Regions from separate parts of the Arthrobacter sp. 001422645 genome, predicted to be linked through region 2. Evidence: riboswitches for the same ligand, from Rfam matches in the RefSeq annotation. Region 2 holds a riboswitch; each other region holds the start of a gene.

Region 1 (2,251 bases), on a different contig from region 2:
AACACGCTGGCCTCCCTCGTCTGGACCACGGTGATCGTGTCCGCCGGCGGCCTCGTGGTGATCGGCCTGGCCGGGACGGCGCTGATCCGCCGGACTATGAAGCCGCTCGATCAGCTATCCGAGGTTGCCACGCAAGTCTCGCGCCTCCCGCTCGACGCCGGTGAAGTGGGACTGGCCGTCCGGGTGCCGGCCTCAGCCGCCCATCCGGGAACCGAGGTGGGCAGCGTCGGTCACGCCCTGAATCTGATGCTGGACAACGTCTCGAACGCGCTGGAAGCCCGGCAGGAGACTGAGATGAAGGTCCGCCAGTTCGTGGCGGATGCATCCCACGAGTTGCGCACACCGCTGACCGCCATCCGCGGGTATACCGAGCTGATGCGGATGACCGAACATTTCACGCCCGACGGCGAAAAGTCCCTGGCCCGCGTGCAGAGCCAGTCCGAGCGGATGACCACCCTGGTGGAGGACCTGCTCCTCCTCGCCCGGCTGGATGAGGGCCAGCCGCTCAAAATCAGCGACGTAGACCTCACCCAGCTGGCCGTCGAGACGGTCAGCGACGAGAAAGTGATGGCCCCGGACCGGGTCTGGCAGTTGGAGCTTCCCGAAGAGCCTGTGGTGGTCCGCGGGGACGCGACCCAGCTCCACCAGGTGCTGGCTAATCTCCTCTCCAACGCCCGTAAGCACACGGGCCCGGGCACGACCGTGGCGACCGGGGTGCAGCGCGCGCCCGACGGAAGTGCCGTGGTGACAGTGACGGACAACGGCCCCGGGATCGCCCCCGAATTCGTGGGCCGCGTCTTTGGGCGTTTCACCCGGGCGGACGCCGCCCGCAAGAATCCGGCGGCCGTCACGACGCCGTCACGCACCCGGCAGCCCGTGCCGCACCTGCCGCTCCGCCCGCCGCGGCTGGCGGCCACTTCCTCCGCTGCGGCCGCGACTGCGACCACCGCTTCCGCCGCGTCCGCTGAGGGAACCAGCGGGCTGGGACTGTCGATTGTGCAGTCGATTATTAACGCCCACGGCGGGACTGTGGGCGTGACATCCGTCCCGGGCCGGACGGAGTTCACGGTGCGGCTCCCCGCGCCTACGGCGCAGGCCTGAGCAAGCCACGCAGCGCAAGCCGCCTCACCGCCGTCGTGATTTCCGTTACCCAAATGTGACTTCTCGGCGCAGGTCCTGTACGGTTTTTAGGGTGCGGCCATCACTGGAGCCGCATATCCGGATGCACGCCAAACTCTGCCGCCTCCCGGATACCGCTGGACGAGGCAGAGGCGGGGGACCCAGAGTTCCCGGGCATTTTCTGCATCATGCACCCTTGGGGTGAAGCCGACACGTGAGATTCCGTGCGGCCGGATGTCCTCATCCGAACCCGACAGCTAACTCCGCAGGCGTTGAGAGGCACTCATGACTGACTTCAAGGCACAAACGCGCCGTGACGGCGATGCAAGGAACACCCGCTCCGAGCCGTCGCGTCACCGCGCCGAACCGGCCAAGCCCGCTTCGGCCCTGTCCCGGTTTGCCCGAAACTTCGGCGTCACCGGCCGCCGGACGGCCGTTGTTGCCGCCGCCTGCGCGGTGCTGGTCGGGGTCGGCGCCGCCGGCCAGGCCGCCGAGACATCCGCCCGCCACGCCACCGCGAGCAGCTCCACGAAGGCACCCACCACGGCAAATCCCCTGACGCCGCTCGATTTTGAACGCGTCCGGGCCGATAACCAGGTGCCCACAACCGGCGCTGTGGCGGCCAAGTCCCCCGCGGCAAAGCCCGCCAAGGCCGCGGCACCCGCTCCGAAGGCCGCGCCGAAGCCTGCGCCAAAGCCTGTGAAGAAGCCCGCACCGAAGCCTGTGAAGAAGCCTGCCCCTGTGGCCGTCAATGATCCGGCCGGCGCGCAGGCCTACGCGGCCAGCAAGCTGGGCTCCTATGGCTGGGCCCCCAGCCAGATGCAGTGCCTGCAGAAGCTCTGGACCAAGGAATCGGACTGGAAGACAACTGCAACCAACCCGACCAGCGGAGCCTACGGTGTGGTCCAGTCCCTGCCGGCCGAAAAGATGGCCAGCGCGGGCGCTGATTACCGGACCAACTACCGGACCCAGATCAATTGGGGCCTGACGTACGTCAAGGACCGCTACGGCTCCCCGTGCGAGGCCCTGAACTTCCACTACGCCCACAACTGGTACTAAACACCCGCCCCAGCCGGCTTAGCCGTTCGGGCGGTGGGGAATGTACTGCACAGCCCATTTGTTGCCGTCGGGA
Region 2 (2,251 bases):
TCCCGCTCCGGAGCAGCGTCCGGCCGTCGCCGTTATGGCAGACCGCCCGCGTGACGCGCACCGTGACGAACGCAGAGGCCGCCGCAGTCCGTTCCGCCAGGTGACAGACTTTGCCGCCGCCAGTGGCGTGGGGCAAAAGGCGGGCATTGCCCTGGCCGCCACGGGCCTGGTCCTCACCGTCACCGTCCCCGCCACGGGTCCCGTTATGGCCACGGACGCCGGAAACTCGTCCGGATCCGTCTCGGCCGCGGTCCAGCCGGACGTCACGGCGTCCGAGGCCAAAATCGACTTCAACCGGACCGCCGTCACCACCAAGGGTGACCCGGACGGAAAGCTCAAGCAGCTGCTGAGCGCCCAGTCCGTTGGTTCGATCAGCCGGGCAGCCTCCGCGGGCAGCCTGGGTGCGCCGCTGGCACAGCTGAAGACCGCATCGCCTTTCGGATACCGCGTCAGCCCCATCACCGGCGGCTCCGGCGAATTCCACCGCGGACAGGACTACTCCGCCCAGTGCGGCACCAGCGTCCTTGCGGCGGCAAGCGGTACCGTGACCTTCAATGGCTGGCACCCCTACGGCGGCGGTAACCGCGTGGTGATCGACCATGGCAACGGCCTGGAGACCACGTACAACCACTTGTCTTCAGCCAGCGTGACCGTCGGCCAGCAGGTCTCCCGCGGCGATGTCGTCGCGATGAGCGGCACCACCGGCGCTTCCACGGGCTGCCACCTCCACTTCGAAGTCATGGTCAACGGCGAAGTCGTTGACCCCACCGGCTGGCTCTGATAAAGCTGATCGGACGCTCTCGCATTCTTGTGACACGCCGTGATCTGAATGTGACATTGAGCCCCAACTGCTGTACCGTTTGACCTACGCCAACTTTTCCGAAGTTGGCGCTCTTGAGTGGATTGCCTAGCTCTGCCACCGCTCAAGGTCCGTTCGCATTACATCGTCTGGCAGGGGCGGGGGAACCAATTTTGGTCTTCGCAAGAAGACCTAGGGGTTAAGTCGCAAAGCTTCCCAGGAAGCAGCGCGGCCGGGTGACTCCCATCCGAATCCGACAGCTCACCTCGTAGGCATTGGGAGAGGCTACTTTCGTGTCTTCACGCCACAATGCTGCGCGTCACCGCGCTTCCGCGGCTCTTTCGAGCCCGCTGAAATCCGACTCCCGGGCTGCCCTTGCCGGCGCCCGGAACGGATCTCACACCGCCGTCTCAATCTCTGCTGAGTCCGGCCCGCAGGCCATGCACCTGCACGCAGTTCCCGCTTTTGGCGCGTCTTCGCAGTACACCCTTCGCTAAGTAACCCATTTCGGGGCGATCCGGCGTACCCCCAAGATGCCGGAGCGTCCTCAGCCCGCGCCTGAAAAGCGCGGACCCAGGATCACGAAAGAGAGAACTTAATGACTACTCGTGCAATCGCACGGCACCGCGCCGAGGTCACCAAGACCAACTCGCTGGCCGTTATTGCCAAGGCTGTCGGCGACAACGCCGGCGGCATGGGCCGCCAGGCCGCAGTTATCGCTGCAGCTTCCGGCCTCGTCCTGACCAGCGGTATCGCAGCCAACGCTGCTGAGGCCAACGTTCAGCGCGAATCCACCTCCGCTTCCACGCTCGAAGTACAGTCGGCCGCCCCCGCCACCATCTCCGCTGCTTCGACCATCGCTATCTCCTACGAGAAGCCGGCCGTCACCACCACCCCGGCCCCCGTCGTCGAGGCCCCGAAGCCCATCGTGAAGGTCCAGGAAACCCCCGAGGCCGCCGGCACCGAGGTCGGCGCAGCCGCCACCGCCAACGGCGCCACCGCCACCGCCGCTGTGGCCAGCACCAAAGCGCCGGCTGCTGCCAGCGGCATGGGCTCCACGATCGCCGCTGCTGCCTACGCGCAGATCGGCGTGGCCCAGGACTGCACCGCACTCGCCACGAACGCGCTGGCCGCTGCAGGCATCAACTACCACGGCTGGCCGGCAGGGTACCTGTCCCTCGGCCGCACCGTCAGCGCCGCCGAAGCACAGCCGGGCGACCTTGCGTACTACCAGAACGGTGGCACGGGCATGGCTCACATCGCTGTTTACGTCGGCAACGGCATGGCCGTTCACGGCGGCTGGAACGGCGGAACCACGTCCCTCCAGAGCGTGAACGTCGGCTCCGGCCCCGTCTTCATCCGCGTCGGCGGCTAGAGACACCAGAACTCAGCAACACCAAGGACCCCTGCCCCCGGCAGGGGTCCTTTGCGTTGCCGCCACGTGAACTCCTG
Region 3 (2,251 bases), on a different contig from region 2:
TTCCTGGACGGCCGCGTCACCTATGAGCTAATGGCCGGGTATTGGCCGACGGCGGACCAGGACCCCATGAGCACGGCCCCCGAGATCGAGTTCGCCCGGATCTGGCGGGACATGCCCAAGATCGTCTACTCCAGGACCCTCGCGGAGGCCGGATGGAATACCGAGGTGGTGCGCGACGTCGTCGTCGAGGACGTTGTGAAACTGAAGGGGCAGCACGGCGGTGACCTCGCGCTTGGCGGCGCCAACCTCTCGGCGGCCTTCCGGCGGCTCGGCTTGATCGACGAGTACCGGATCTATGTCCACCCGGTAGTGATCGGACAAGGCAAGCCGCTGTTCCAGACGACAGAAGCCATGACGCCGCTGCGGCTGCTGGGGAGCCGCACCTTCGGCAATGGCGTGGTGCTGCTGCGGTACGCACCGGAGCCGGACAACGGGCGCGCAGAAAGCCGGTGATCCGTTGCCCCCAAGGCAACCGATCGACCGGCTTTCTCCGTGCTGCTCGTTGTGGTGCTGCTGTTAGCCGGCGCGGACGAACGTCACGGGACCGGTGGCGGTCAGCCAGGACAGCGGGTGCGCCATGGTGGCGTTGACGCCGTTCATGCCGCCGCTGATGGCCTGGCCGTTGCCGGCGTAGATGGCAACGTGGCCGGACTGGACGATGATGTCGCCGGGCTGCGGGGTGGAGACAACCTTGCCGTATTTCAGGAAGGCTGTGGGTCCGATGTCTCCCACCGGAATGCCGGCTGCGTTCAGGGCCTTCTCCACCATGGCGGTGCAGTCCTGCGTGATACCGATCTGGCCGTAAGCCATGGACAGCAGGGTGGCGTTGACTCCGCCGGCTGCCGGGGCGGCAGCGGCGGGGGCCGGTGCCGACTGGACCTTGACCGTCGCCTTGGCGGCCGGAGCGGGAGCGGGAGCCGGGGCGGGTGCCACCGGCGCCTTCGGAGCGGCCGCGGGCTTGGGTGCCTCGACCACGGGGGCCGGCGCCGTCTCAACGGCGGGGCGCTCAAAGGTGATCTTGACGGCGGAGTCCGCCATGACCGGTGCTACGACTTTGCCCTTGACGTCAACGGACGACGCCGGGGAGGAGTCGCGCTCCGCCGGAGCATCGGCTGCATTGGCGGCCATGGCGCCGCTGAGCACCATTCCGGATGCGGCGACGAGGACTGCTGCCTGGCGGCCGAAGGTTCCGGCGGTACGGCGTTTGCTGCGAAGATCGGCGTGCTTGGGCGCACGGGTATTGCTAAAAGTCATTAAAGGAGCCTCTCCCAATGCCTGCGAGGTGAGCTGTCGGATTCGGATGGGAGGCACCCGGCCGCACTCGGGCCCGATCATGACGGGCCGTGCGGCTTCACCCCAAGACCCCTGGAGAACAGCGGGTCAAATGTGGTTTCCCCGTCTCTGCCGGACGTTGCTTCTAGTTATCCCCGGGCCGCGGCAGAGTTAGGCAATCGGCTGGGGAGAGCCCGTCTCGGAAACAACAGGCACCTAACAACGGTAACGGAATGATCACGGCATGTCACATTGAGGTAACGGCGGGCGGGGTTGCGGGCACGCTTGTCCCCGGTCTTTCCCCACGTCGGAGGCTGCTTCAGGAATAGGATGATGGCATCACCGTTCCCCACAGCGGAGGCCCCGAAATGAACAGCCCCGACGTCACCAGGCACTGTGTCGCCATCTGCCAGCTCAGTGGTCAGCCGCAGGAGGACTTCAACGTCAATACGGAACTGCTGGTACTGGAGGACGGGGAAGTCCACGTGTCCACGTGGGACGCCGAGCCGCGCGACGGCGGCTTCGACGTGCACGTCCTGAACGACCGGGTGGACGCCCTCGGTTTTATGGTGGTCACGGATTGGGAGTTCTTCGACGAGAAGGCCTACGCAGTGGTGGAACGCCGGCCGGGAACCTGACAGAAGCCCTCACAGGCGCGGAAGCCTGGACGCGTCACGGACCCGCTCCAGCAGCCGCGGCGAGGGGCGCAAGCCCAGCTCGGTCCACAGGACGGAACTGTACTGCCGCAGGTACCCGTGGGCAGCCGCCACGTTTCCTTCATCAAGGCAGATGTCGATGAGAACGGCGTGCACGGATTCACGGAGCGGTTCAATGGCCTTGGCCCGGAGAGCCGCATCGATCGCTTCCGGATACCGCCCCAGATTTCGCAGCCGGACAGCCAGCGCCTCCAATGCATGCAGCTGGACCTGACGAAGCCGTTCCCGCTCAATCAGGAGCCAGTCTTCATCCCACGCCGGCA

Evidence for each region. A riboswitch is a leader RNA that binds a small molecule or an ion and turns the genes downstream of it on or off. The one in region 2 is predicted to bind cyclic di-AMP.
Region 1: it holds a riboswitch for cyclic di-AMP, as region 2 does, so the genes downstream of both, AC6EUH_RS09470 (aggregation-promoting factor C-terminal-like domain-containing protein) here and AC6EUH_RS12290 (NlpC/P60 family protein) in region 2, are expected to answer to the same signal.
Region 3: it holds a riboswitch for cyclic di-AMP, as region 2 does, so the genes downstream of both, AC6EUH_RS16680 (NlpC/P60 family protein) here and AC6EUH_RS12290 (NlpC/P60 family protein) in region 2, are expected to answer to the same signal.

What each region holds. Positions count from the first base shown of each region.
Region 1 covers NZ_JCBANT010000007.1:91,582-93,832, reverse strand. The annotation lists gene AC6EUH_RS09475 (sensor histidine kinase) at 1-1,101, shown strand, start outside; cyclic di-AMP (ydaO/yuaA leader) riboswitch at 1,245-1,403, shown strand; gene AC6EUH_RS09470 (aggregation-promoting factor C-terminal-like domain-containing protein) at 1,405-2,178, shown strand; gene AC6EUH_RS09465 (VOC family protein) at 2,197-2,251, opposite strand, start outside.
Region 2 covers NZ_JCBANT010000011.1:23,588-25,838, forward strand. The annotation lists gene AC6EUH_RS12285 (M23 family metallopeptidase) at 1-781, shown strand, start outside; cyclic di-AMP (ydaO/yuaA leader) riboswitch at 919-1,088, shown strand; gene AC6EUH_RS12290 (NlpC/P60 family protein) at 1,398-2,174, shown strand.
Region 3 covers NZ_JCBANT010000019.1:55,066-57,316, forward strand. The annotation lists gene AC6EUH_RS16675 (dihydrofolate reductase family protein) at 1-453, shown strand, start outside; gene AC6EUH_RS16680 (NlpC/P60 family protein) at 517-1,254, opposite strand; cyclic di-AMP (ydaO/yuaA leader) riboswitch at 1,263-1,450, opposite strand; gene AC6EUH_RS16685 (hypothetical protein) at 1,641-1,910, shown strand; gene AC6EUH_RS16690 (AfsR/SARP family transcriptional regulator) at 1,920-2,251, opposite strand, start outside.